Regions from separate parts of the Dactylosporangium sp. CA-152071 genome, predicted to be linked through region 1. Evidence: riboswitches for the same ligand, from Rfam matches in the RefSeq annotation. Region 1 holds a riboswitch; each other region holds the start of a gene.
What was found. A riboswitch is a leader RNA that binds a small molecule or an ion and turns the genes downstream of it on or off. The one in region 1 is predicted to bind cyclic di-AMP.

Region 1 (4,033 bases):
TTTGTCTCCCGGATTTCGGCATAATGTCCGGTTATGCGTACGTGGCTCCTCCTCCTGGCTGCGCTCGTGCCTCTCGCCGGCTGCGCTTCCCCCACGCGACAGCAACCTCATGAGTCCGCGCCGTCGGCCCGGCCCTCGCCCGGGCACGCCACGGTGTCCGGGGCTGCCCCCTCTTCCCCGGCCGCGCCCTCGCTCGTCGCCGCCGCGCCTTCGGCCACGGCCCTGCGGTACAGCTTCGACAGCGGGATCACGGGACCGGTGCTGGACGGCGCGGGCCGGCTCCCGCTGCGGGTCCGCAGGGCCGGCGGCCAGCTGTCGACCGTGCCGCACAACGGCGGACTCGCGGTGCGATTTCCCCAGCCGTGTGAGCACTACGGTGCGGAGAGTTGCGCACGCGCCATCCTGCAGAGCGGCCCCGCTGAATTCCTCAATCCAGGCCAGGAAGCGTTCTCGTATGGCGCGAGCGTGCTCGTCGCGCCCAATGAGACTTCCAAAGGCGCCAATGTTCTGCAAAAAGGGTTCTCGGTCGGTGACAGTCAGTTCAAGTTGCAGGTGGACGGCGCCGCGGGGCGCCCCAGTTGCGTGATTGTCGGCGTGGGTGGATCTACTATTTACGTAGCCCTCGCATCGCTTAGCGTGGCTGACGGGCGATGGCACCGGATCGAGTGTTCGCGCAGTGACGCCCTGCTCACGGTGGCCGTGGACGGTCAACCCAGGGGTCGGGCGGCCATTCCTCCGTCACTGTCCATAGTGAACGCGGATCCACTCTGTATTGGCGGTAAGGGAACCAGTGCGAACAACGACCAGTTCGCCGGTGCAATTGATGATGTGTTCATCACTCGGGCGCCCTGACTTTTCGGTTAAATCGGACACCCGCTTGCTCCTCTGGGTCACTCGCCATACCGTAAATTCCGGTCGGATGGATGTCCGCGCCCACCACGGGTGCGCCAGACGGCACCGCCGAGTCGATTTTTGAACCGGGGACCCACCTGCGTCATCGGGGTGAATCCGCGATCTGCGGTAGGACGACCTTCCCGTCCGAACCCGTCAGCTAACCCGGTAGGCGGCTGGAAGAAGGAGTGCCCCCTCGATGCGGCCCAACCGTCTGGTTCGGCTCCTCGTTGCCACGCTCGGCTGTCTCTCGCTCGTCGTCGGAGTCACCGGACTCGCTCACGCCGACCCGACGCCCGCCGAGCTCGAAGCGCAGATCGACAAGAAGTGGAATGAAGTCGAGCCCATCATCGAGCAGCACAACCAGCTCAAGGGCGAGCTGAAGGCCAACCTGGCGAAGCAGGCGCAGCTGAAGAGCCAGATCGACCCGCTGCAGGCGCAGGTCGACAACGCGCTGCTGCGGGTGAGTGCGTTCTCGGTCCTGCAGTACAAGACCGGGCGGGTCTCCAGCTTCAACGCGCTGATGACGACCGGCTCGCCGGACACCTTCGCCGAGCAGCTCGTCATGCTGAACATGCTGGCCAAGGACGAGGCCGAGGGCATCAAGGACGTCATGGACAGCAAGAAGGTCCTCGACGACCAGAAGAAGCCGCTCGACGAGCTGATCGCCAAGCAGAAGGCCGCCGAGGCGGAGATGGCGACGAAGGAAACCACCATCAACGCCGAGATCAAGACGCTCAACGACATGCGCACGAAGGCGTATGGCTCCAGTGGCGCGACCGGCGAGCTGCGCCCCGTCGCCTGCCCCGTCGAATACTCCGGTGGCGACGCCGCGAAGGCCGCGCAGGTCGCCTGCCAGCAGATCGGCAAGAAGTACGTGTGGGCGGCCGAGGGCCCCAACACCTTCGACTGCTCGGGCCTCACGCTCTACGCCTGGAAGCAGGCCGGCCACACGCTGCGGCACTACACCAAGTGGCAGTACTCGGACACCAAGCGCGTCAGCAGAGCCGATCTCAAGGCCGGCGACCTGGTCTTCTTCTACAGCGACATGCACCACATGGGGATGTACGTCGGCGGCGGCTGGATGGTCCACGCCCCGACCACCGGCGACGTGGTCCGCATGAAGAAGATCGACACCGCACCGATCTCCGGGTACGGCAGAGTGGCTTAGGGCTTCGGGACCTGGCCGCCGGCGTTCACGTCGTCGGCCAGGTCCGCCAGTTCTGGTGGGAGCGGCTCGCCGTCGGGCCGCGCTGGCCCTGGTACCGGGAGCCGTACACCGCGGACCCGTACGGGTGCTCCGACGGCGAGGACAGCCGGAAGATGCACAGCTGCCCGATCTTCATCCCCGGCCAGAGCATGATCGGCAGATTGGCCACGTTGGACAGCTCGAGCGTCACGTGTCCGGAGAACCCCGGGTCGATGAACCCCGCGGTCGAGTGCGTCAGCAGCCCGAGCCGCCCCAGGCTCGACTTGCCCTCCAGCCGGCCCGCGAGCTGATCGCCGAGGCTGATCACCTCCAGCGTCGAGGCGAGCACGAACTCCCCGGGGTGCAGCACGAACGGCTGGCCGTCGTCGACCTCCACCATCGCGGTGAGGTCGTCCTGCTGGATCGCCGGGTCGATGTGGGTGTACAGGTGGTTGTTGAACACCCTGAACCACCGGTCGAGCCGCACGTCGATGCTCGACGGCTGGACCAGGTCCTTGTCGAACGGCTCGAGCCGCAACTGGCCGTCGGCGAGCTCTTTGGTCAGGTCACGGTCGGAGAGCAGCACGTCCTGACCCTATGTGGTTTGGTTCGTGGCTTTCGCGGTGGCCCCTCGGACTGCCTCGATGACCCGCTTCGTGGCTTCCAGATCGTGCTCGTCGAACTCCGCGAGCGCCTCCCGGATGTGTTGCCCGAGCGGCGCGAAGAACTCCTGCGCCAAGGCCTTCGCCGGCGGCTGCATCACGAGGTGTACGCGACGCCGGTCCTCCATGTCGTGCCGCCGCTCGACGTGCCCGGCCTTCTCCAACCGGTCCAGCAACGCGGTCGTCGCCGCCGGGCTCAGCCGCAGTGTCCTGGCCAGCTCCCCGGGCGTCAGCGGCTGCTGCTCCTCCGTCGCCCGCCAGATGTACGCCACGGCGTTCATGTCCGTGCGGTGCAGCCCGTGCCGGCGGGTGAACACCTCCAGGAACCGGTCGGCCTCGAGGTTGAACTTCCTCAGCAGGTCGATCAGCTCGCCGCTCGCATCACCCACAGGGTCATTGTCCTTCATTCGTGGAATCACACACTTTTCGTACACGTGTACGAGTAAATTGGAGGCATGGCGACGTGGGCTGAATTCTCCGCGGCCGAGCCTTTGCTGGCGACGGCCATCCGCACCCTGATCTGCCAGTACGGCCCCGGCATGGGCTACCTGGCCACCATCCGCCCCGACGGAGGTCCCCGCGTCCACCCCGTGATGCCCGTCATCACCGACGAAGGCCTCTACTGCTTCATCCTCCCCTCCCCGAAGCGCCACGACCTCGACCGCGACGGCCGCTATGCGCTGCACAGCTTCCCCGCCGAGGACACCTCCGACGAGGCGTACCTCTCAGGCCGCGCCGCCCCCGTCATGGATCCCCTGGTCGTGGCCTCCCTGGCCCTCCAGATGCGAGCCGCGCAACGCGTGGACTGGAAGCTCTACGCCCTCACCATCGAGGTAGCGATGATCGTCCAACGCGACTCCCCCCTCACCTCCACCAAGACCCTCTGGCGCGACCGCTTACCCCGACTTCCCAAAGCCCGCCGGAATGGTCCGTGCACGGCGGCCGCGGATTCGGTACAGTAGGCGTCGCTCGCGGGTGTAGTTCAATGGCAGAACATCAGCTTCCCAAGCTGACAGTGAGGGTTCGATTCCCTTCACCCGCTCCACGACGAAGGCCCTGGTCAGGACGGAAGTCCAGCCAGGGCCTCGTGCATGTCCGGTCACTCGGAACCCGCTGCGGGCCATTAGCGTGCCATTAGCCCGATTGTCAGCCGTCCTGATGCGACTCAGGCGGCAGCGTCGCGGTGAGGCTTGAAGGTGATGTCGAGCTCCGCGTCGAGTGCTGCTGCGAGTCTGGCCAGCAGCGGCACGGTAGGCGTGGCGCCGCCCGATTCCAGGCGTGACAGTTGCGG
Region 2 (7,878 bases), on a different contig from region 1:
GCGGAGCACAAGCGCGCCATCGTCGCCGAGCGGTTCAGCGGGTCCGTGAAGCTCTCCGAGATCGCCCCGCTGGCCGGAGCGTCGACGCTCGAGTCGCTGCTCGAGATGGTGGCCGGGGTGAGCCGCTGGGCGACCTACCTCGACATCACGCCGCCGGAACTGGCCGGCACCGACTGGAAAGTGGTTCGCGTCCTCATCCCCGAACTGCTCAGCATGTGCCTGCCCGGGATGCCGCCGAAGGCGCATCCGCGCATGGTCGCGCACGGCGGAGTGACGAATGTCCACCCGCACCCTCTGCCTTAGCGTGCTGGTACTGCTCTGCGCGGCGTTCCCGGCGCAGGCGTTCCGGCTGACCCTGTCCGGAGTGCTCGGCGGCACCGGCGCTCGCGGCGCGGCGCCGCGCAGACTCGACCCGGCCGTGCGCGGGCAGTTGGTGTTCGCCGTGGCGCTGATGGCCATGGCGGCGCTGGTCGCCACGCTCGCACCGATGCGGTGGGACCTGTCCTCGCCCGTCGATCGGCGCTGGTACGCCGCCGCGGTGGCGTTCGGGTGCCTTGCCCCGGTGCTGGAATGGGCCACCGGCGCCGCATGGCTGGCGGTCCGGCACCGGCGACTGGCCGGCATCGCGCTGCACCGGCTCGCGGGCGGCGGATCGGTCTGGGTGGTGCTGGCCGCGGTCGGCGTCGCCGCTGCCGAGGAGGTGCTGTTCCGGGGCGTGGGACTACACCTGCTGGGAGTCGTCCTGGGCTGGCCGGCCGCCGCGGCGCTGTTGGTCACCGCCGTCGTGTACGGCCTCAACCACCTCTACTTCGGCGCCATGACCGTCGCGCAGAAGACCTTGACCGGCATCGGGTTCGGCCTGCTGTACCTGCTGGGAGGCGACAACGTGCTCGTGCCGATGGTGGCGCACGCGGTGCAGAACGTGGTCGTGCTCACCGTGCTGCGGCGCCGGGAGCCGTCGTGACCCGCGACGCGGCGGTGTTCACCGCCGTCGCTGTCGCGGCGACCGCGGCCTGGCTCGCGCTGTACCGGCTGCCCTTCCGGCGCAACCGTACCCGCCAACGGGTACGCCTGGCCGTCGCCAGCCGCACGGGGCTGCCCGGCCGATACGTGTTCCCGATCCTGGGCACCCTGGTGTACCTGGCCGGCGGCGTCCTTGCGTCGATCCTCGTGATGTACTGGGGCGGCCTCGACGTGGCCACCCTGCTCGCCTGGCACGTCACCCCGCACGACATCGGTCTGCTGGTGCTGACCGCCGCCGGCGCCAGCGCGCTGACCGCATTCGCCATGTCCATCCTCTATGCCGTGCGACCCCGCACCGACGTGCCCGGCGCGGTCACCGGCGTCCGCTGGATCGCCGAGATCCTGGCGCTACCCCGGGCATGGCGGTACATCGTCCCGGCGACCAGCGCCGCAGTCGAGGAGTTCTACTTCCGCGGTGTCTTCCTCGGCGGCCTGCTGGCCAGCGACACACCGGTGTGGGCCGCCATCGCGATCAGCGGCGCGACCTTCACCGTCGGCCAGGTCCTGCTGACCGAGACGGCCCTGCAGGCCACTGTGCTCGCGCTGTCCAGTGTGGTGCTCGCGGTGGTGTGCGGGCTGCTGGTGATCGTCGAGGGCAGCGTCCTTCCGGCGATCGCGGTGCATGCCTCGTTCGCCGCCTACTACACCCAGACCAGCTCGCGCCGGGTCGCTCCCGTCGCGGCCGCAGTGCCCCGATGAGGAGGCCGACAACGGTGAGTCAAGAAGCAGAAGCAAGCGCCGCCGAGCCATTCGTCGACGCCCGGAACATCACCGTCCGCTACGGTGACCTGGTCGCCGTCGACGGTGTCGACCTGGGCGCCGACAAGGGCCAGGTCGTGGGCGTGATCGGCCCCAACGGCTCCGGCAAGACGTCGTTGCTGGAGTGCGTCGAAGGGCTGCGGAAACCGGCCACGGGCACGATCCGCGTCGGCGGCTTCGACCCGGCCACCGACCGTACGCGGATGACCCGCATCGCCGGCATCCAGCTCCAGCAGCTCGTCTACCCGCCCCGCGCCACGGTCGAGGAGATCTGCCGGCTCTTCGCGTCGTTCTACCCCGACCCGGCCGATCACATCGAGCTGCTCGAACTGTTCGGCCTGAGCGGGCAGCGGCGCAGCCAGGTCGTCAAACTGTCAGGCGGGCAGCAGCAGCGGCTGTCACTGATTCTGGCGCTGCTGAACAACCCGCAGGTGGTCTTCCTCGACGAGCTGACCAACGGCCTGGACCCGGCCGCCCGGCGCATGGTCTGGGACGAACTGCGCCGCCGCAACGGCGACGGCCTCACCATCGTGATCACCTCGCATCACATGGAGGAGGTCGAGTACCTCTGCGACCGGGTCAACGTGCTGCTCAAGGGCCGCATCGTAGCCACCGGCACACCCACCGAGCTGATCCGGGACCATGCCGGCGACTCGGCCCGGCTCGTGCTCGACGGCGCCGGCGGCAACCGGAAGCTGGCCGAAAGTCTCACCGGGCTGGGTTCCGGGGTGCGGGTGGAGCCGGCCGGGCAGCGGCTGATGCTCGAGGTGCAACCGGCGCGCCGCGGGGACGTCGACCGGGTCCTGGCCGAACACGGCACCACCGCGCGGGAGCTGCCGGCCTCGCTGGACGACGCGTACCTGAACCTGACCGGGCAGGCCGCCGGAACGGCCTCGAGCGAAGCGGACAACGTCGATGTTTCCTAGCGTGCTGGCGTTCGAGTCGAGGCGAATGCTGCGCAACTTCCCGCCGCTGTTCTTCGGCCTCGTGTTCCCGGTCATGGTGCTGGGCATCTTCGGCGGCATCTACGGCAACAAGCCGTCCGACCTGTGGGACGGCCTCGGCACCGTCGACGTGTCCGTGCCCGCCTACGTCGGCCTCGTCCTCGCCGTCGCCGGGCTGATGAGCTTCCCGCTGGGCATGGTCGAGTACCGCTCCCGCGGGTTTCTGCGCCGGCTGCGGGGCACCCCCGCCCGGCCGACCGTCTTCCTCACCGCACAGCTGCTGATCAACATCGTCATCTGCGTGCTGGGCATCGCCCTGCTCGTCGTCGTCGGCTCGCTCGTGTTCGGTCTGCACGCGCCGGAGCGGACGTTCGCGTTCGCCGGTCTGGCGCTGCTTTCCGGCGCCGCCATGTTCGGCATCGGCCTGCTGATCGCCTCCATCGCCAGAAGCGAGCAGACGGCCCTGGTCATCGCCAACCTGGTGTACTTCCCGATGATTTTCCTGACGGGCGCCACCGTCCCGCTCGAGCTGATGCCCGACTGGATGCGCAAGATCAGCGACGCACTCCCGTTGACGTATGCGATCGACGCGCTGCAATGGGCGTGGCTGGACCGAGGCGACTCCATCGGCGTCGATGTCGCGGTGCTGGGCGGCACCGTCGTGGTCTGCGCCGCCGGCGCCGCCTGGCTGTTCCGCTGGGAATGAACCCCCTCGTCGACCGGACCGTGCAGGCCACCGCGTACGCAGCGGCGGCCTGCCGGGCCGCGGAGAGCCGCCTTCCGCGCCCCCGGGTGTCGGACCCGCTCGCCGAGCTGTTCACGCCGACCGCTGCGGCGGCGCCGATCGCGCGGCTCGCCGACGCCGGGCGGGACGAGGTTGTCGCCCGTACCGTCCTCATCGACCGCATGCTCGTCGATGCGCTCGAGCGACGGCCGGGGGCCGCCGTGGTGAACTTCGGGGCCGGCTTCTGCACGCGGCCGTACCGGATGCGACTGCCCGGATGCCGCGAGCTGGTCGAGGCCGACGACCCCGCCGTCGTCGAGCTGAAGGACCGGACCCTGCACGGTCGGCCGCACAGCTGCCCGGTAAGGCGGGTCGGCCTGGACGTCCGCGACGAGACCGCGGTGAGCGCCGTGGTGGACGAGACGGGACGATCCGGCGACGTGATCGTGCTCACCGAGGGCCTGCTGGTGTACCTGCCGGCCGGAGCAGTCACGGCGCTGGCGGCCACGCTCGCGAGCCGGACCGGCGCCGCGCACTGGATCGCCGACATCGTCAGCGCGGACTCCGCCAGGCAGATGCAGACCCTTGCCCAGCGCGTCCCCGGTGGGCTGGCGCTCTTCGGGCTGGACTCACTGACGCCGCTGGAGGAACCGGGCTGGCGGGTCGTGGCCTACCGGGCCCTGCCGGTGCCGCGACCCCGGTACGGCGCCTCCAGCCGCACGCTCGTCGACGGCGTGGTCGCCCTCGAACCTCGCCGCGGCGGCTGAGTCCGGCGCTGGAACAGGTCGCGTGGCTCGGGGATCTCGGGCGTCAGGCCCGCCTCCGCTTCGGCGGGCGGCCTGGGCGGCGGCGTCGGTTCGCGGGCCGGTCCTGCTCGTGAGGTACGGGGGGACGCCGGCGCTGGGCCCTTTCGGCAAGGTCACCGCGTCGGTGATGGCCGCGGCGATGCGCCGGGCCAACCAGAAAGATCTGGCCCGCCTCAAGCGGATCCTCACTCCGTGACGGCGCGCATCCGGTTGTTGCGGGCGTCGTGCGTCAGCTCGGCCAGGCCGAGCACCTCCAGCAGCGGCGGCAGGTACATTCCGAACCGGCCCCGGTAGCCCTTGCGCAGCCCGTACCAGCCGCCGACCGGGTTGTCCTCCGAACGGCCCCACGCCTCGACGGTGCCGTCGGCGGCGGGCTTGTTCTCGTCGGCGGCGCCGAGCGGCACCCAGTCGCCCTGCTCGCGCAGCCACGCATGCAGATCCTCGACCGCCCGCAGCTGGTACGTCAGCTTGGTCGAGCCGACCTGGCACACCAGGGCGGGTGGGTTGGCGGCCTCGTCGCGGTACATGGTGTACTCCGACGACCCGGGCGGGGTCTTCAGCACCCACGGGTCGTCCTTCGTACCAGCCGGCATGACCGCCTCCCGTCCGCGCGTTCGACTCGCACTCTAGACCCGTGCCGTCATGCCCGGGCCGGGATGGCCTCCGCGGCAGCCGATCGTGGGACCCTGAGATCGCTTGAACCGACCCATGCCGCGATGCTGTCAACGTATTGAGTAGTCGGTCCGAACAGTGATGATGTGCGGCTTCTTCCAGCTAGCGGGCCTTGGCATGGCAGTGCCCCTTGCGTAACGTCATGGGTCGCTTGGTCCGGTTCATGCTCACAGCAGGTGACGCCGGGCAGGCTCGCTGATTCGTGCACGCACGAGCCGGGGACCCACCGCATGTCTGGGGTGAATCCGCGGGCCGACGGCCTGTGGTAGGGCGACCTTCGCGCCCGAATCCGTCAGCTGACCCGGTAGGCGGACGCGTAAGGAGAAGTGTCTGTGCACAGCCGTTACCCCCCATCGCCGAGATCCTCGCAGGTCGCGTGCCTGCTCGTCCGCGCGCCGAGCGGCGTCAACAGGACGCTAGTGCCGCCTGCTGTCACGCTGCGGGTGGTCACAGTCGCGTAGGTGCCGGCCGCTCCGTTTGCAGCGGCTACTGACGCAGCGCGGCAGGGAGCCGCAGGCCCGTGGCCTGTGCGCCATCCGTCCGGCTGCTGAGGTGGCGAGCTGGCCTGTGCGCTGCGCGTTCGCGCCGCGCACATCACTTCTTGCTGCCCGATGGCTGTGCATCGCGTGTCGTCGCACGTCATTGCCCGTATCGATCGCCCTGCTCCGGGCTACTGGAGACTCGTTGTGAACCTTGAATCCGTACAGCCGCAGTCCCACCGTGCCGGGGATATCCGCCGGCCGCGGATGGCGGTGACCATGTGCGTGATGCTCGCCGCGGCGGCCGTGGCCGGCATCGTGCTCAGCCAGCTCGGCGATCCGCCGTCTGAGCGCACCGCGGCGGCGGGCGCGGCGTTGACCACGAAACCACCGAAGGCCGACGGGGCGGCGCCGTCCGCGCCGACGACGATGCTCCTCAAGTACCAGTTCCAGCTGCAGCCGAACTACTACTTCTGCGGGCCGGCGGCCACCCGGATCGCGCTCACGGCAGCCGGCCACGCCGTCAGCCAGGACGAGGCCGCGGCCATGCTGGGCACCACCACCAACGGGACGAACTCGGCCCTCGACACCACCCGCGTACTCAACCAGGTGCTCGGGCACGGCCGCACGCTGTACCAGACCAGAGAGATCCCGGTCTACCCGGCAACGCCCGCGCAGGCCGCGCAGCTTCAGACCGACGTGCTGACCACGGTCGGCGGCGGACGGGCAATCGTGGCAAACATCGCCGGACACGTGACCGACACCGCCGGTGCCGTGCACGCCTACGAAGGCGGTCACTACCTGACGGTCGTCGGATACCGTGACGGCGGCGGCACGGTGAAGATCGCCGACCCGGCCGACCCGAGCGGGGACGGCACCTACTGGCTGCGCACTCCCAAGCTGGCCGACTGGATCTCCTCGCGTGGCTACTCGTATTGATTCCCGGCATCGCCGATCAACTGACGGTGGCAGGGCGGCGTCGTGGTGGCCGGCCGTCGTGGGCTCAGTCCTGGCGTCCAGCGTCCTGTTCGTGGTCACGATGTGGGTGTCCGGTGGCAGTCTGCGCGGCGCGTTGCCGGGCGGGGCGGCGATGGGCATGCTCAGCCATCGACCCGCACTGAAGCGGCGACCGGTCAGGCTGCCGGGTGAGTTCCTGGTCGGTGGTGTGGAGCTCGCATAACGCCACCCGGTTCGGGAAGCATGCCGTGGATGCCCGGGAGTGCGGGATTGCGTCGAGTCCGGCTGTGGAACGGATTGCAGCGCCGAGGTCACGCCGTCCGGGCGATGACGCCCGCGTTCGGTATGACCGCATCACAGGGGTAGCCGCTCAGGGCGACGCAGCTCACCACACCGAGTCGAAAGAGTCTGTGCGCCATGAGGCATTACACCCGAGGCAGCGCCGTGCTGGTGGGCGTCGCCCTCACTGTCACCGTCGCGCTCACCGCTTGCAGTGACACCGCAAGCGGTGGCGGTAGTCCTACGGCACCGAACAACGGCAGCGTCAGCGTCAGCGTCAACCCCACCTTCAACAACGTCGACGCGGTGTTCGTCCGGATGATGATCCCGCATCACGAGCAAGCCGTGGAGATGGCCGCCCTCGCCGAGACGAAGGCGACTGATCCGGACGTCAAACAACTCGCCGCCAAGATCAGTACCGGGCAGAAGGCGGAGATCGCAACAATGAAGGGCTGGCTGGTCGCCTGGGGCCAGCCGACCACGATGCCGAGCTGTCCCGAGATGCATTGCATGCCGAGCAACATGATGCCGCATGGAGCATCGCCGAACGGCATGATGCCAAGCGGGATGATGCCCAACGGGATGCCGACGATGCCGGGCATGATGTCGAGCGCAGACATGGCAAAGCTCAAGGCGGCGACCGGCACCGACTTCGACAAGCTGTTTCTCCAGATGATGATCGTTCACCACCAGGGAGCGGTCATGATGGCCCAGGCGGAGCTGGCCCATGGAACCAACCCGGACGCCAAGGCTCTCGCCGGCCGTATCGTGAAGACACAGCAGGCCGAGATCGCTGCGATGCAGCAGATGGCCGGCCAGTCGCAGTAAAGCCTCGTCCGCTTTCCCCGGCGTCGGCGTCCTCCTGCTCTCCCAGCACGTGGAGACCCACCTCACGATGCGGCTAATAGCCCGATCAGTACGAACGTGGGCCCCGGGAGAGATCCTGGGGCCCACGTCGTCATGTATTCCACGCTCACTCGGATTGTGACCCGGCTGTTCGCTGGCGGGTGCCATCGCTCAGACGGGAGCCGTCAGTCCGACCGGGCGCGGGCGTGGATGCTCCCACTAGAACAGCGTGCTCACCGGCGACCCGAGTACAGCTGCGTCACGTGGTCGGCGCTGAGCTCGTAGCCGTACAGGCGGAAGTCGTCGATCAGACCGTCGAATCGGGGGTCGCCCCAGCTCGTCCCGCCGATGAGGTTGGCCGTGGTGTTGCCGCCCACGCCCACGTTGCC
Region 3 (7,878 bases), on a different contig from region 1:
GCGGTGGGCGCGGGCGATCGCCTGGGCCTCGATCGAGGGCTTCACCTGCGGCTCGCACAGGATCACGACGGAGGCGGCCTGGATGTTCACGCCGACGCCGGCCGCCTCGATCTGGCAGACCAGCACGGCGGGCTTCCGGGAGGCGGTGAACTCGTCCACGATGCGCTGCCGGTCGGCCACCGGCGTCGACCCCGTGATCGGCCCGCGGGCGTCGGCGCCGAGCGCCGCGTGCACCACGGCGAGGACGTCACGGAAGTACGAGAAGACCACCACGTGCCGCTTGGCCGCCAGCGCCTCCTGGGTGAGCTCCAGCAGCCGGGTCAGCTTCGCCGAGTCACGCGGGCGGCGGGTCACGAACGCGGCCCGCCGCATCGCCATGAAGTTGCCCTCCTGGACCGCGGCGCGGTAGGCGGCGGCGTCCTCGGCGCCGAACTCCTCCCACTCGTCGACCTGCACGAGCTCCGGCAGCTCGGTGAGCACGTCGGGCTGGTTACGCCGCAGGTACACCGGGGCCGCCGCCCGGCGGAACGCCTCGACGCTGATCGCCGCGTGCTCCGGCCCCATGTCCGCGGCGATCTCCGGCCGCAGGTGCTCGATCAGCGCCCGGAACTCGTCGATGCGGTTCTCCATCGGGGTACCGGTGAGGAACAGCACCCGGTCGGACTCCGCCGCGACCCGGTTCACCGCCTGCGAACGCTTCGCGTCGGGGTTCTTCACGTAGTGCGCCTCGTCGACGACCAGCAGCGCCGGCCGGGGCGGCGGCAGCGGGACCGCGCCCAGCGACCCGAACGTGACGACCCCGACGCCGCCCTGCGCCCGCCACCGGGCCGCCGCCCGCGCCCGCCCGTTGCCGTGCAGCGTGACGACGGGAATCGTCGAGTGGCGGGCGATCTCGCGGGACCAGTTGATCAGTACACTCGCCGGGCAGACGACCAGGAAGTGGGTCGCTCCCCGGGCGGCCAGGTGCGCCATCGCGGCGATCGCCTGCACCGTCTTGCCCAGCCCCATCTCGTCGCCGAGCACGACCCGCCGCTGCACCAGCGCGAACCGCGCACCGAACGACTGGTAGCCGCGCAGCCGCAGGCTGTCGCTGAGCCGGGACGTGTCCAGCTGCTGCGCGCCGACGCGTTCGACGATGTCGGCGGGCAGGAACCCTTCGCTGGCCGCGACGTCGCCGCCGAGCCCGACGACCTGGCTGAGCAGGCCGTAGTAGTCCGCCGAGTGCCGCTCGAAGTCCCGCCACACCCACCGGTCACCGGGCGTGCGGACCTTGCGCACCTGCCGCGCCGCCTCCGGCAGGCCGGCCTGCTCCGCTTCCTGCAGCGTCGCCTGTACGGCGTGCGCCGCCTCGACCGCGGCGGCCCTGTGCGCGGCCCGCATGAACATCCGGCGCCACGGGCCCGCCGCGGCCGGCCCGGCCATCGGCCGCTGCGCCTCCAGCCGCTCCTGGCACCGTTGCGCGTCGGTCTCCTGCGCCCCGGCCGCCTGCCACACCCCGCGCCACACCGCGAGGGCCCGCACCAGGCGCGTCATGTCCGCGTTCTTCGGGTCGAACTCGATCCTGAACTGCAGCGAGTCCGTCGCCGCCCGCTTGAGCTGCTCCGCGGCGGTCATGGTCTTGCGGGCCGTCTCCGCCCCGATCCCCGGCACCTTCGTGAGCCGCTCGGGCCCGGACCGCAGCACGTCCGCCACCGAACAGATCCCGTGCGCCGGTAGCTCGTCGAGCCGTGCCCGGCCGTCCACGGTGTCCTTGACCGTCTCGATCGACATCTTGCCGATCGCGTCCCACACCTGTGGCTCGCGCGCCACCTCGTACGCCGCGACGACCTCCTGCCGCGCCGCCGCCACGGTCCCGGTGACCGTCTCGGCGTCGCCCTGCATCTCGCCGGCCCGCGCCAGCAGGGCACGCGCCTCCCGCGGCCTCATGCTCGCTGCGCCGGCATACATGTTCTTGAAGGTACCGATACAGCGCCGGTGCCGCTCGGCGGGTCACTCCGGGAACGGTGGGGTGCGGGTCACGCCGTACACCTGCCAGAAGAAGTCGTTCATGGCCGCCGCGACCGGAGCGTGCCGCGCGACGATCTCCGCGTGCGGTGCGGGGAGCCCGTCGGGTGCCGCTCCCGCCGCGCACCGGCGCAGGTAGGCGTGGCGCTCGCCGGGCCCGGTGATCCCGGCGACGTTGGCGACGATCCAGTTGAGCAGCTCCCGCACGGCGTATTTCGCGTCGTGTTCCCGGTGGTGTACGACGAACGCCCGCTCCTGCGCGGTCAGCTCGAACCGGGGCGACGTGGCCAGCCCGAGATCCGTCAGGTAGAGCCGGTCGCCGTCGGTGAGGATGTTGCCGAAGTGCGCGTCGAAGTGCAGCAGCCCGTTGGCGTTCATGAAGGCGACGTCGGTCTTCAGGCGGCGCTCCACCGTGCCGACGGCGTCCGGATGCTCGTGCAGCCACGCGTCCAGGCGCTGCGGGACGTACTCGAGGAACAGCACCACGCTCGCCGACGCCGCCGCGAGCGCCTCCAGGCGCCGCCGCACCGCCGTCGAACCGTCCCAGTACGCGACGGCCCGGCCGATGTCCTGGTGCTCCTCGGCGGGCGGCGGCGCGCCCGGCAGCACGCGCCAGTGGTAGAGCAGCGGGAACGCCTCGGTCCTGCCGTCCAGCACCCAGCTCGTCGTCATGGTGTTCGCCGCGAGCTCCCGCCATGCGCCGAAGCCGCCGCCGCCGTGCGCGACGACGCTGTAGTGGCAGGACGTCGGCAGCCCGAACAGGTTCGCCGTCGACCGCACGTGCCGCGGGAGCCGCTCCAGGTCGGTCAGCGCGAGCCGCTTCGCGAAGACCGGCGTGCCGGCGACGTCCACCAGGGCCGAGGCGCCGCCGACGCCGACGCCGAGCGCCTGGGCGTTGTCGACGAGCTTGGCGAGCCTGGCGTCGCTGAGCAGGGCCAGCTCCGTGGAGACCGCGCAGAACCTGCTCAGCCGGGACATGGCGGCAGCCTAGCCCGTGCGCGGCGCCGCCGGGGGCGGGTGGCGCTCCGTACGATGCGCGCATGGGCAACGACGGCACAGAGGGACGCTCCTACCGCAAGGCCGCGGTGCGGCGGGCGGAGATCCTGTCCCAGGCCATCGCGCTGTTCGCGGAGCGGGGCGTGGACGCGTCGTTGCGCGCGATCGGTGCGGCGATCGGGGTCTCGCACGCGGCGCTGCGGTACTACTTCTCGTCGCGCGACGAGCTGCTGGTCGAGGTGTACCGGGCGCACGAGCAGGTCGAGCACGGCGCCGCGCCACAGGACGGGGTGTCGGCGGTCCGGTTGATGGAGCGCAGCGCGGAGCGCAACCGCACGATCCCTGGCCTGGTCGAGCTCTACGCCACGCTGACCACGGACGCCCTGCAGGCGGGGCAGCACCCGCTCACCCACGAGTTCGTGCGGGACCGTTTCCGGCTGCTGCGCTCGCACCTCGCCGAGCGGGTCCGCGCCGGCCAGCGCGCCGGTGCGGTCGCCGCGGACATCGATCCCGACGACGCGGCGTCGCTGGTCATCGCGGCGTCCGACGGGCTGCAGCTGCAGTGGCTCCTCGATCCCGAGGCGGTGGACGTACGGCGCGCGCTGGCCCTGCTCGAGCGGCTGCTCCCCTCGTCGCCGGCGGACGGGCCCGGAGCCGCTTGACCCCAGATTCTTCCATTGGAAGAATCACGCCGGGCCGCTGCCCCGCAGCGCGGAGCGGAGGCACGGCGACATGGTCCTTCCCGAGCAGGTCGAGCCGGCGGATCCGGCGCTCGACAAGCCCACGGCGCACGCGTCGGCGCTGCGGCTGACCCTCGCGTCACCGCTCTACCGGGGCGCCACGCTCGCGGTGTTCCTGTCCGCGCTCGGCTTCTCCGCCGCCGCCCCGCAGATCGCGACGTTCCTGGTCAACGACCTGCACGCCTCCCTGACCGCGGCGGGGCTGTTCTACCTGACGAACCTGGCCGCGCCCGTTGCCGGATTCCTGGTCGGCCGGCGGTCCGACCGCACCGGGCGCCGTCTCGGGCTGTTCCGCGTCTGCGCCGCCGCCGGGTTCGTGGGCTGGATCGGCATCGCGTACTCGACCGAGCTGTGGATGCCCTACGTCATCAGCGCCGTCGTCGGCGGGTTCGGCGGCGCCGCGACGTCGCAGCTCTTCGCCGCCGTCCACGACGAGCTCAAGGCGCACCCCGGCCCGAACAACGACGGGGTGGTCGCCGTCGTGCGGATGGCCCTGACCGGCGGCTGGGTCGTCGGCCCGGTGGCCGGGTCGTTCCTGGCGGCGCAGACGTCGCTGCGCACCATGCTGGTCGCCACGGCGGTCTGCACGCTCGCCCAGATCGTGCCGCTCGGCGCGCTCCGGACAGCACCGGCGGCACCGGCCGGACCCGGCGACGCGCCGGGGGCCGGCCACCGGGGCCCCGGCCTGCGGGCGATGCTGCCGCTGCTGGCGTTCACCGGCCTCTACGTCCTCGTGTACGCCGGCGAGCCCGTCAAGTACGCGTACCTCCCGCTGTACATGAACGACCAGCTGCACTTCCCGGCCGGCCTCAGCGGCGCGGTCATCGGCATCCAGCCGCTGGTCGAGATCGTGCTGATGCCCGTCGCCGTGGTCGTGGCCCGCCGGACCGGCATGATGGAGCTGATGGTCCTCGGCGCCGGGTTCGGCGTGGCCGCCAACGTCTGCTTCGCCGTCACCGGCAACGCCGCCGGGCTGTTCGCCGGGCAGATCCTCATGGGCTGCGTGTGGGGCGTCTTCGCCACGCTCGGCATCATCGTCGCCCAGCGGCTCCTGCCGACCGCCGTCGCCACCGCGTCCGCGATCTTCATGAGCTCAACCGCGCTCGCCTCCGCCCTCGGCGGTGCGGCCGGCGGCACCGGCGCCGCCGCCATCGGGCTCCCGCGGGTGTTCCTCATCCCGGCCGCCCTCGCCCTGCTGGCCGTCGCCGGCCTGGCCGTCATGGCCCGCTCCACCGACCGCCACCGGTGACGATCCGGGCAGGTCAGTCTTGTGTCTACGTTAAGTGTGGCTTAGATCGAGCGCCGGCAGTGTGGTCCGGCGTTACGTTTGGGCCGGCCTGCCGGACATCGCCCGCCCCGCCGGGGTGGCCGGGCAGCCACCGCCGAGTTGTCGGTCGCGCGGGCTCGATGCGTGCGGCCGGTGAGCCGGGGAACCAATCGGGGCTTCCCCCTGGGGTGAATCCGCTCCCGCCACACCGGGGCGCGGTAGGGCGCGCCTTCTTCTCGCCCGAATCCGTCAGCTAACCCGGTAGGCGGTCAGCGAAGAAGGACTGTGCCGTGTTCAACGGACGTACGACGCTCCGCGCCTCGGTCGTCGCGCTGGCGGTGGCGGCCATGATCGCCCCGGCCTGCGCCGCGCAGGCGGACCCGACGCCGCAGGAGCTCCAGGCCCAGATCGACAAGGGCAACCAAGAGGTCGAGCACGTCGTCGAGCTGTACAACAAGGTCAACGGCGACCTGGACACCACCCAGGCGGCGATCACGAAGCTCCGGGCCGACATGGCGCCGCTGCAGGCGACCATGGCGACGGCGCAGGACAACGCCTCGGCGCTCGCGGTCAACGCGTACAAGACCGGGGGCAACCTCGGCACCCTGTCACTGATGCTGGGGGCGACGTCGACCGACACGCTCACCGCCCGCGTCGGCACCCTCCAGCAGATCTCGCACAGCCAGCAGCGGGACCTGGCCGCGTACACGGCGGCGAAGGGCGCGCTCGACACCGAGCAGCGGCGCCTGGACGAGACCCTCGCCGCGCAGAGCCAGCAGAAGACGGAGCTGGAGACCCGCCGCAAGAAGATCGAGGGTGACATCGCCCGCCTCGACGCGCTGCAGGCCAAGGCCGAGGCGGCCGCCGCCGCGGCGAAGGTCAAGACCACCACCCCTCCCCCGGCGACGACCCCGGCCAAGCCACCGGCCGTGTCCGGCAACGCGGGCAAGGCCGTCAACTACGCCTGGGCGCAGCTCGGCAAGAAGTACGTGTGGGGCGCGGCCGGACCGAACACGTTCGACTGCTCGGGCCTGACCATGATGGCGTGGAAGGCGGCCGGCGTGACGCTGCCGCACAACGCCGCGCAGCAGTGGTCGAAGGTCCGCCACATCTCCCGCAGCCAGCTCGCCCCCGGCGACCTGGTGTTCTACAACGGCCTCGGGCACGTGGGCATCTACATCGGCAACAACCAGATCATCCACGCCCCGAACAGCCGCACGGTCGTCAAGGTCGCTCCCGTCGACATCGACACGCTGTACGGCTACGGCAGGGTCGCGTAGTCACGGACGGTAGCCTGCCGGGCATGCGCATGTTGCACCTCGGGCTGCGGGTCACGGATCTGGAGCGCTCGCTCGCGTTCTACACCGCGGTCGGCTACGCGAAGGTCGGCCACGTCCCGGAGACCGGGTTCGGCAGCCTGACGCTGCTGCAGCTGCCCGGCGACCCGTTCGTCAGCCTCGAGCTGGTGCACGACCCCGCCCGGCCGGTCGCCGACACCGGCGCCGTCAACCATCTCGTCGTCCAGGTCGGCGACCTCGGCACCACGGTCGCCGACCTGGCCGGCAGGGGCATCGCGGCCGAGCCGCCGACCGACCACGGCGAGGGCATGGCCACGTCCTGGCTCACCGATCCCGACGGGTACCGCATCGAGCTCGTACAGTGGCCTCCCGGCCATCCGGAGGGCATGACCGCGGCCGACTTCGCCTGACCGCCGGCCTGTCCGTGCACCCAACCGCCCGGCCGCCCGGCTGCACGGCGCGGCGGGTGGTGCGCGGAAACGGTTCGACAGGCGCGGTGACCGGCTGCCACGATCGGACGGTGATCACCGACGTCGACGCCGCGACCCGCTCGTTGCACGGGACGGCGCTGGGCGACGCGTTCGGCGAGACCTGGTTCTTCCGGCCCGCCGACCAGATGCGATGGCAGATCGAGGAGCGGCTGGTGCCGCAGGGCCCGTGGCCGTGGACCGACGACACCGCGATGGCCGTCTCGCTGTACCAGACGCTGCGCGAGCACGGCCGGGTCGAGCAGGACGACCTGGCCCGCCGGTTCGCCGATGCGTACGCCGCCGACCCGTACCGCAACTACGGCCCGTCCATGCACGGCGTGCTCAAGGCCATCGGGGACGGTGAGGCCTGGCAGACGGTCACGGCCGCCCAGTTCGACGGCCAGGGCTCGTGGGGCAACGGCGCCGCGATGCGCGTCGCCCCGCTGGGCGCCTGGTTCGCCGACGACCTCGACCTGGTCGTGGAGCAGGCGGCCCTGTCCGCGGCGGTCACCCACGCGCACCCCGAGGCGACCGCCGGCGCGATCGCCGTGGCCGTCGCGGCCGCGCTGGCGGCTCGGCGGGTGGCGGCCGGGGAGCTGCTGCCGCGGGTCGCCGACCGCACACCCGACAGCGAGGTCGCCGCGCGGCTCCGCCGGCTCTGCCGGCGACCGTTCGACCGGGAGCCGGAGTGGATCGCCGGCGAGGTCGGCTGCGGCATGCTGATCTCCGCCCCCGACACCGTGCCCTACGCGATCTGGTGCGCGGCCCGGCACCTGGACGACCTCGCCGAGGCGTTGTGGGCGACCGTCAGCGCCGGCGGCGACATGGACACGACCTGCGCCATCGTCGGCGGCATCGTCGCCGCCCGCACCGGCCTCGACGGCGTGCCCGCCGAGTGGGTCGACGCCCGCGAACCGCTCCCACCCATGTAGGGAGTCGACCGTGACCAGCAGGCCCGACCCGCTGTCGGTACAGCTCGCCGTCCTGCACGGCACCGACCCGGGACCGGCGGCCGTGCCGGCCTACGCCTGGCTGCTCGACGCGCTGCGGGCCGTCAGCCCAGCAGGTCGAGGGTCCGCCGGATGAGCAGCGCGGTCGCCTCC
Region 4 (7,878 bases), 2.7 Mb from region 1:
GCGCGTGGTCGGCTTCCCGCCGGCCGTGGCCTGCTTCTCGCGGGGCGTGGTCGGCCTCTCGCAGGGCATGGTCCAGGAATGCCCGCGCCGTCGCGGACAGCTCGCCGGGGCGGTGCACGATGCCGTACGGCAGCCGCAACGCCGGCACGACCCGCCTGACCACGGCCCCTCTGGCCACCGCCGCGGGCGTGGCCACGTCAGGCATGAACGCCGCCCCGGCCCCGGCGATGACCAGGTCGGTGATCAGGTCCCGCTGCCCGCTCTCGACCACGACCCTGGTCCTGACCCCGGCCGCCCGCAGCGCCGACTCGACCAGCAGCCGCGACGCGCTGCCGCGCGGGACCCCGAGCAGCTCCAGTCCCGCCAGATCCGCCAGCCGCACGGCCTCGGCGGTGGCGGCGGCGGCAGAGGCGGCGGCAGAGGCGGAGGAGGGTGGGACGCGGGTCGCGGGGCGGGCGGTGTGCGGCGGCGGGAACACGAGGACCAGGTCGTGCGCGCCGAGCGCCACCTCGCACAGCCCCAGCCGGGCCGCCGGCAGGTGGACCAGGCCGAGCTCGCTCACCCCCGTCGCGGACCCGGGCCAGCAGCGCCTCGTCGGTGTCGCGGTCCAGGTTGACCGACACGCCCGGGTGTGCCCGCAGGAAGCCACCGACCAGCTCGGCGCCCGGGTGCGCCCCGAGCGGCGCCGACGCCACGAGCTCCAGGCTGTCGTGCTCGGGCCGCCCGCCGACGGCCTCGCCGGCCATGGCGACGTCGCGGATCAGCACCCGGGCCGGCCCGAGGAACGCCCGGCCGGCCGCGGACAGCGTCACCCCGTGCGACGCCCGGTGGAACAGGGCCGTGCCGAGGTCGCGCTCCAGGGCCTTCACCGACTGCGACATGGTCGGCTGGGCGACGTTGAGCGCGGTCGCCGCCCTGCCGAACCCACCGTGCTCCACCACGGCGAGGAAGTACCTGATCTGCCGGGTGTCCACGGGTCACACGTCTTTCAGCACGCTTCGTGCAGAAATCATGTCGACAGTGTTACGCGTGTGTGCCGAGCGTGTCCAGGATCTGGACTCCGGACTTCGCGGCGGCCCGGCCCCCGCGACCGTGACGGCCGCGGGACCGGGCTTGCCATCAATGCCGGGACCGTTACCAGCACGCCTCGCGCTGCGGGACCCGGTCCGCGTCCGGCCGGCGGATCATCGCGGTGAGCGGTGCCAGCCGGTACTCGGCGTCGGTCACGTGCTCGCCCCATTCCGTGCCGGTGTCGTCCGTGTCGGCGCCGGTGACATCCGTGCCGGTGCCGGCCGGGCCGGTCTCGTGGGCCGACACGACCGCCATGAACGTGTTCGGCGCGGCGCCGTGCCAGTGCCACTCGCCGGCCTCGACGACGACGGTGTCGCCGGCGCGCACCTCGTGGATCGGGCCGCCCCGGCGCTGCACCCGGCCCACGCCGTGCAGGACGGTCAGGATCCGGCCGTACGGGCAGCGGTGCCAGGCCGTCCGGGTGCCGGGACTGAACTGCGCATGGAACGTCTGCAGGCGGGACGGCTCCGGGCCGGTGACGTCCCGGTCGATCCAGACGACGCCGGAATAGTGTTGTTGCGGGGCCTGCCGGCCTCGGCTCGGGGCACGGACGACTTCCATGGACCTTCCTCTCTGGAAACGGACTCCCTGTTTCGGTTCGCTGCTGTGATTCGCCCGGGCGGACGCGTCAGGCCTTGTAGTCGGCCCAGGACAGGTCCCAGGCGGTCCAGCCGTCGCCCGGGTCCAGCGGCACCCCGGTGTTGCGCGTGGTGACCGGGTCACCGACGAGCGTCTGCTCGTACAGCCACTTCGCGTTCGCGGTCGAGACGTTGGTGCAACCGTGGGAGACGTTGCGCTGGCCCTGGTCGCCGACCGACCACGGCGCTGCGTGGATGTACTGGCCGCCCCACGTCAGCCGCATGGCGTACTGCACCGCGACGGTGTACTCCGGGGTGCGGAACACCGTCGAGGCCTCCCGCGACATGATGACGGTGGCGCCGCTCGACGTCGGCGTCGACGGCTTGCCGAGGCTCACCGGCATGGTCCGCACGAGTGCGTCGTTCTGGTAGACGTTCATCTGCTTCGTCGCGTTGTCGATGTCGATGGTCAGCTTCCGGCCGATCGTGACCGTCGCCGCGAAGTCCTCGTCGGCGTGACCGGAGCCGATCCGCACGCCGTTGAGCGCCTTCCGCGCGGTGATCTTCGTGCCGGGCTGCCAGTACTTCTCCGGCCGGTACATCACCTGCCGGCCGCCGAACCAGTGCCACGCACCGGGCTGCGGCGGATCGCTCTTCACGAAGAGGCGCTGTTGCACGGCGGCACGCGACTCCTGCGGGACGTCGGAGCCGAACTCCACGACGATCGGCATGCCGACGCCGTAGGTCCCGCCGTTGGTCAACATCAGGTCGGACGTGACGACCGGTCCGCTGGCCTTCGCCGCCGTGGTGAAGGCCGTCTCCCGGGTCACGGGTTTGTTGTCGGCACCGACGGCGGTGACCTTCGCGGTGTACGCCGTGCTGTAGCGCAGCGCGGTGGCGGGCACCCACGACGTACCGTCGTCGCGGAACTCGCCGGCGACCCGCTGGCCCGCCGGGTCGGTCAGGACGACCTCGGTGATCTTCCCGTCGTTGACCTTCGTGCCGATCTCGGTGCTGATCGCCACCCCCGACTCGCCCGCCGCCGGGCTGACGGCCAGCCCGACCGCCGGCGGCGGAGCGGTCCACTTCGCCGCCGTGGGCTTCTTCGTCGAACTGTGACACGCCGACAGGCCCAACTGCGCTCCCACCGCGAGCGCGACCAGCGCCGCCGCGGTCCGGCTGGGCCCCCTCATGTGTTCTGCCTGTGCATGGACATGGGGGCATCGTCGTGCGCATCGGGGCGAGGCCGGGGCAGCAATACGAGTGACAATGCGAGGGACCTGGGCCCGCGCGGTGGAATTCCTACATGACGGCGTCCACGATCTGTTGTGCGAGCCCTTCCCACTTCGCGTAGGCGTCCGGGAACGCCGACCGCTGCACCATCTGCGCGGCTATGGTGACGGCCTGCTGCTCCCAGCCCGGGATCTGGGCGAGCGCCGCGTAGAACCTGCGGGCGGACTCGTGCGGGTTCATCAGCTGGTCGACCGAACCCCAGCTCGGCCGCTGCTGGAAGAGGCCGACCGAGTCGTAGTCGTACCCCACGCCCTCGTTGGGGTGCTGCAGCGACTGCGGCACGTTCGGGTTCGCGAGGTTCCGCAGGTGGCTCTCCTGCAGGGCGGTGGCGATCCCCACGACGGCCGCGCGCCGCGGCAGGTTCAGCTGCCGGGCGACGTCGATGATCGCGACGGCGTTGTTCATCTCGGCCTGGGTCAGCCCGCCGACGGGCGCGTGCACGGTCGGCGACGGCGCCGCCGTCGATGCCGGTGGCGTGGCGGCGGGTGCCGGGGTGGTCTTCGCCGGTGCCGGGGCGGCCTTCGTCGGTGCCGGCGTGGCCTTGTTCGCGCTGTCGGCGGGTTTCCGGGTGCGGCTGCGTGAGGCCTGCCCGCCGGCCGCCGAGCGTTCGGCGTCGACGGCGAACGCCGCACTGTCTGTCGGCACGGCGGCGGGTCCGGCCGACGCCGACAGCGTCGCGGACAGGCCGACCGCCACGACCGCGACGGCGCCCACGGCGTAGCGGCGGATCTCGGCCGGCACGGGTGCGCGCAGCCGGAATCGGGTCGCGTGCCGCCCCCGCCGGGAGCGGCGCAGGTGTCGGGGACCGCGTGCGGTCGCACCGTTGAGCTGCTGGTCATCATCGGCGCCCGGAAGCATCCGGCGAGCCTAGGGAGGCCCCGGATCCGGGGTGATGCCGGGCATGCGAACCTGCCGACCGGACACTGGGCGGGCCGCACGGGGCCGGGGCGCGGTCGGCGAGGTGCACCGGGGCACGGCGCAACCGACCGGCGGGCTGATGGCCCGTGCACCCGGCCGTTCGCCACGCCGTCGTCACGCAAGGTAGCCGACCAGCGTGGGGGTTCCGGGGGTCCTCCCGCGCCCCGATATGGTCCTCGCATCCGCCCGGCCCGCCGTCACCCACCTCGGATGACACCGCGGCGGATCCGCTGAGTCGCGTCCGCGCGAGCCGGGGAACCGAGCACCACCGGGGTGAATCCACGGGGCCAGCGCCTCGAGGTAGGGCGATCCTCCCGCCCGAACCCGTCAGCTAACCCGGTAGGCGGCACCGGAAGGAGCACTCCGTGCAGCCACAGACCCGGCATCGCCCGTGCCGCAGCACCTCGGGCACCTCGACCCTCGGCCCGGCCCGGTAGTCGCCGACCGTCACCGCACCGGCCCTCGGCCGGCGTGGCACCCCCCCTGCCCGGATCACGTCCGGCACCGGCAACAGCAGCCGTCATCGAGCATGTCTGTCGAGGTACCCGTGAGTTACCTGTACAAACCCAGGCACCAGAACCAGAGCCCCGCCCCGTCGCGCTTCCGCGTGCTGCCGATCGCGGCCGCCGCGGCGGTCCTCGGGGTGACGGCGGCCGTCGGCGTGGCCGTGCACGCCTCGACCCCCACACCGGTGGCCGACGCGCAGTCGGTGACGGCCGCGGATCCGTCCGGAACCGGCGTCGGTCCGGCCGGGCGTGACCGGCAGCGGACCCAGGCGGCGCCCGACGCCGCCTCCGCCCCGTCGAAGGCCCCCGCCGGTACGGCGACGTCCAAGCCCGCCACGCCCGCCCCGCCCGCCGCCCCGGCCAGCCCCACCAAACCGGCGGCCCCGGCGGAGAAGGAGCTCGCGTACCGGTTCGCCTGGCAGGAGAACTTCTACTACTGCGGCCCGGCGGCGACCCGGATCGCGCTGACCGCGCGGTCGATGTACCCGTCCCAGTCCGAGGTCGCCCAGAGCCTGCACACGACCGTCAACGGCACCAACTCCGCCGACGACACCACCCGGTCGCTCAACGAGTACACGAAGAGCTCCTTCTACAAGTCGCACTTCATCCCCGGTCAGTCGGCCACCCAGGCGGAGATCGACCAGATGCAGGCCGACGTCGTCAACGCGATCACCAACGGCTACGCCGTGGTCGCCAACATCGCCGGCTCCACCGTGGACGACAAGGGCAACTCGCACTCGTACCCGGGCGGCCACTACCTCACGGTGGTGGGGTACCTCGACGGCGGCAAGACGGTGAAGATCGCCGACCCCGCGGACGCCCTGGGCGTCGGGTACTACACGCTGACGACGGCCAAGCTCGCGCACTGGACCGCCCTGCGCGGATACTCCGCCTGACACGGCCGTCAGCGGCTCGCGGTCAGCGGCCCAGTGCGCGTACCCGGCTGGGTGGCCGGAACGCCTGGGCCGGCTGGCCGCGCAGCGCGCTCGCCATGGTCTGCGCGACGGCGGCGTTGACCGAGCCGGAGACGCCGCTGCCCACGTGGTCGTTCGGGTTGTCCACGTTCACCGCGATGCCGGCCGCCGCGATCTGCGGGGTGAAGCCGACGAACGTCTCGGTCGAGTTGTACTCGGAGCTGCCGGTCTTGCCCGCGACCGGGCGGCCGCCCAGGATGCCGGACACGTTCTCCGCCGTGCCGCCGTCGCACTTGCCGTACGCCGAGGACCGGCTGACCGGGCACCGTGCCGCGTCGGTCGCGGCGGCCGCCACGTCGGGGCTGACCGCCTGCCGGCACTTCGGGGCGGCGGCGTCGACCGGTTTGCCGTTGGAGTCGGTGATCGACAGCACCGGCAGCGGCTGGCAGTACAGGCCGCCGGCGGCGACCGCCGCGTAGGCGTTGGCGAGGTCGAGCGGTGTGGTCGAGGCGACGCCGAGGGTGAACGCTCCCCACTGGTCCGCCTTGGCCGCCATCGCCGCGTCCTCGGCGGAGCGGAACGTGATGCCGAGCCGCTGCGCCATCTCGACCACGCGGCGCGCGCCGATCTGCTGTTCGAGCCAGACGAAGTAGGTGTTGACCGAACGGCCGAAGCCGTTCCACATCGTCCGGTTCCCGTTCATCCAGCTCGGGGAGTCGTTCCCCGGGCACCACCTGCCCCCGCAGCTGCCCGGGCCGCTGGCCGGCCACACGGTCGCTATCCGGCTCGGTGAGTTGAAGTTGGTGCTCAACGGCATGCCCGCGTCGAGCGCGGCGAGCATGGTGAACATCTTGAACGTCGAACCCGCCTGATACCCGGCGACGCCACCACCGCCCGCGATGAGCTGGTTGACGGTGTTCGGGAACAGCGGATGCTGGGGCGGGTTGGGTTCCAGGCTGTAGTGGCGGTTGACGGCCATCGCCAGGACCCGGCCGGTGCCGGGGGTGACGACGGCCGTCGGCATCGACCGCGCGCTGCCGTAGCCGTAGACGCTCAGGGACTGGTTGAGCGTGGCCGCCTGGATGCCCGGGTCGAGCGAGGTGACCACGGTGTAGCCGCCGGTGCGCAGCGCCTCGTCGCGGTCGGCGCGGGTGGCGCCGAACTCGGGCTGGCTGCCCCACCACTGGCGGAAGTAGTCGCAGAAGAAGCCCCAGTCGTTGTGCTCCCGCGGGACGGACACGCAGTTGTTGGGCAGGTCGCGCTCGTTGATCTTCAGCTCCTGGCCCTTCGCCGCGGTGGCGTCCGCGGCGCTGATCATCTTCATCTTCGCCATCGAGTCGAGCGTGTAGGCGCGGCGCCGCAGGGCCGCGTCGCGGTCGCCGCTGATCGGGTTGTCGCCGTCGGGGGACTGCAGCAGCCCGGCGAGCAGCGCCGCCTCGGGCAGCGTCAGCTCCAGGGCCGACTTGCCGAAGTACGTCTGGCTGGCGGCGTAGATGCCGTAGGCGCCGGCACCGAAGTAGGCGATGTTCAGGTAGCCCTGGAGGATGTCCTGCTTGCTCAGGTGCTGTTCCAGCTTCGTCGCGTAGCGCATCTCGCGCACCTTGCGGGCGGGCGTGTCGGCGAGCGAGTCGACCCGCTGCTGCGGCGACAGGGTCGGGTCGTTCTTCAGCACGTTGCGCACGTACTGCATCGTCAGCGTCGAGGCGCCCTGCTGGGCGTTGCCCCTGCCGTTGGAGACCAGCGCGCGCAGGACGCCCCTGCCGTCGACACCCTGATGCTGGTAGAAGCGGGTGTCCTCGGCCGCGACGACGGCCTGCTGGAGCACCGGTGCGATCTGGTCCAGCGGCACGTCCTTGCGGTTCTCGTCGTAGAACGTGGTGATGAGCGTCTTGCCGTCGTTGGCGTAGACGTAGGTGGCCTGCGGCGGCGGTGGCAGCGCCAGGTCCGCCGGGAGGTTCGTCCAGACGTCACGGCTCGCGTTCACCGTGGAGCCGCCGATGAACGCGAGCGGCAGTACACCGGCGGCCACGACCAGACCCGAGATGACGCCGCACAGCAGGAGCCGGCCGAACCCCCGGAGCCAGCGTGCTGAGCGGCTCGGCGCCCCGGCTTTCGCACGGCGGCTGCTGGCGCTGTGCGCGGGTCGGCTTCGGGCGCGGACGAGGCGCATTGGCTTCTCCCCAGGAGACAACGGGTGGTTCGCTAGCCGCCGATCCGACGTGGACCGATGTGACCGGCGCGCCGCTACCCGGGGGGTGCAGGGCCAAACGGCGGGAGTGCCCGCCCGCCCCGATCGTCACCCCGGGGCGGGGTTCACCCCTCCGCGGGCCGGCGATCCCCCTGGTGAGGAGGGATCGGATGACGGCCGGGCAATCGGGCGCCCGGACCCGGCAGCCTCTGTTCGGCTGGATCGCGCGGCGCACTGTGGCCGTTCGAGCGGGGGCTCAGCCGGTGCCGGCGGGAGCTCACCGGCGACGGCTCACGGGCGACCGCCGACAGAGCGGTCCACGGCCCGACACCGCTGCCACGCGAGGCGACCGAAGGGAAACGACGCCATGTGCGGCTTCCTGATGTACGTGGGGGACTTCGCCATCTCCC

Region 2: it holds a riboswitch for cyclic di-AMP, as region 1 does, so the genes downstream of both, ACQEVZ_RS45840 (C39 family peptidase) here and ACQEVZ_RS26105 (C40 family peptidase) in region 1, are expected to answer to the same signal.
Region 3: it holds a riboswitch for cyclic di-AMP, as region 1 does, so the genes downstream of both, ACQEVZ_RS41140 (NlpC/P60 family protein) here and ACQEVZ_RS26105 (C40 family peptidase) in region 1, are expected to answer to the same signal.
Region 4: it holds a riboswitch for cyclic di-AMP, as region 1 does, so the genes downstream of both, ACQEVZ_RS38540 (C39 family peptidase) here and ACQEVZ_RS26105 (C40 family peptidase) in region 1, are expected to answer to the same signal.

The regions. Positions count from the first base shown of each region.
Region 1 is NZ_JBNJMZ010000001.1:5,826,422-5,830,454, reverse strand. Features, by position in the region: gene ACQEVZ_RS26110 (LamG-like jellyroll fold domain-containing protein) at 259-852, shown strand; cyclic di-AMP (ydaO/yuaA leader) riboswitch at 949-1,081, shown strand; gene ACQEVZ_RS26105 (C40 family peptidase) at 1,091-2,062, shown strand; gene dcd (dCTP deaminase) at 2,088-2,666, opposite strand; gene ACQEVZ_RS26095 (MarR family winged helix-turn-helix transcriptional regulator) at 2,676-3,131, opposite strand; gene ACQEVZ_RS26090 (pyridoxamine 5'-phosphate oxidase) at 3,198-3,704, shown strand; tRNA gene ACQEVZ_RS26085 (tRNA-Gly) at 3,714-3,787, shown strand; gene ACQEVZ_RS26080 (helix-turn-helix domain-containing protein) at 3,908-4,033, opposite strand, start outside.
Region 2 is NZ_JBNJMZ010000002.1:1,267,463-1,275,340, reverse strand. Features, by position in the region: gene ACQEVZ_RS45880 (YcaO-like family protein) at 1-303, shown strand, start outside; gene ACQEVZ_RS45875 (CPBP family glutamic-type intramembrane protease) at 305-964, shown strand; gene ACQEVZ_RS45870 (CPBP family glutamic-type intramembrane protease) at 961-1,722, shown strand; gene ACQEVZ_RS45865 (ABC transporter ATP-binding protein) at 1,737-2,708, shown strand; gene ACQEVZ_RS45860 (ABC transporter permease) at 2,710-3,432, shown strand; gene ACQEVZ_RS45855 (class I SAM-dependent methyltransferase) at 3,429-4,217, shown strand; gene ACQEVZ_RS45850 (hypothetical protein) at 4,327-4,452, shown strand; gene ACQEVZ_RS45845 (DUF6855 family protein) at 4,442-4,849, opposite strand; cyclic di-AMP (ydaO/yuaA leader) riboswitch at 5,112-5,254, shown strand; gene ACQEVZ_RS45840 (C39 family peptidase) at 5,555-6,346, shown strand; gene ACQEVZ_RS45835 (hypothetical protein) at 6,405-6,587, shown strand; gene ACQEVZ_RS45830 (DUF305 domain-containing protein) at 6,782-7,471, shown strand; gene ACQEVZ_RS45825 (LamG-like jellyroll fold domain-containing protein) at 7,723-7,878, opposite strand, start outside.
Region 3 is NZ_JBNJMZ010000002.1:232,996-240,873, reverse strand. Features, by position in the region: gene ACQEVZ_RS41160 (SNF2-related protein) at 1-1,926, opposite strand, end outside; gene ACQEVZ_RS41155 (serine/threonine protein phosphatase) at 1,990-2,982, opposite strand; gene ACQEVZ_RS41150 (TetR/AcrR family transcriptional regulator) at 3,045-3,662, shown strand; gene ACQEVZ_RS41145 (MFS transporter) at 3,733-4,989, shown strand; cyclic di-AMP (ydaO/yuaA leader) riboswitch at 5,111-5,290, shown strand; gene ACQEVZ_RS41140 (NlpC/P60 family protein) at 5,298-6,287, shown strand; gene ACQEVZ_RS41135 (VOC family protein) at 6,311-6,715, shown strand; gene ACQEVZ_RS41130 (ADP-ribosylglycohydrolase family protein) at 6,826-7,707, shown strand; gene ACQEVZ_RS41125 (hypothetical protein) at 7,718-7,861, shown strand; gene ACQEVZ_RS41120 (dienelactone hydrolase family protein) at 7,830-7,878, opposite strand, start outside.
Region 4 is NZ_JBNJMZ010000001.1:8,531,372-8,539,249, forward strand. Features, by position in the region: gene ACQEVZ_RS38515 (LysR family transcriptional regulator substrate-binding protein) at 1-562, opposite strand, end outside; partial or broken gene ACQEVZ_RS38520 (LysR family transcriptional regulator) at 801-974, opposite strand; gene ACQEVZ_RS38525 (cupin domain-containing protein) at 1,135-1,632, opposite strand; gene ACQEVZ_RS38530 (Ig-like domain-containing protein) at 1,700-2,842, opposite strand; gene ACQEVZ_RS38535 (hypothetical protein) at 2,952-3,800, opposite strand; cyclic di-AMP (ydaO/yuaA leader) riboswitch at 4,079-4,221, shown strand; gene ACQEVZ_RS38540 (C39 family peptidase) at 4,408-5,262, shown strand; gene ACQEVZ_RS38545 (transglycosylase domain-containing protein) at 5,285-7,450, opposite strand; gene asnB (asparagine synthase (glutamine-hydrolyzing)) at 7,851-7,878, shown strand, end outside.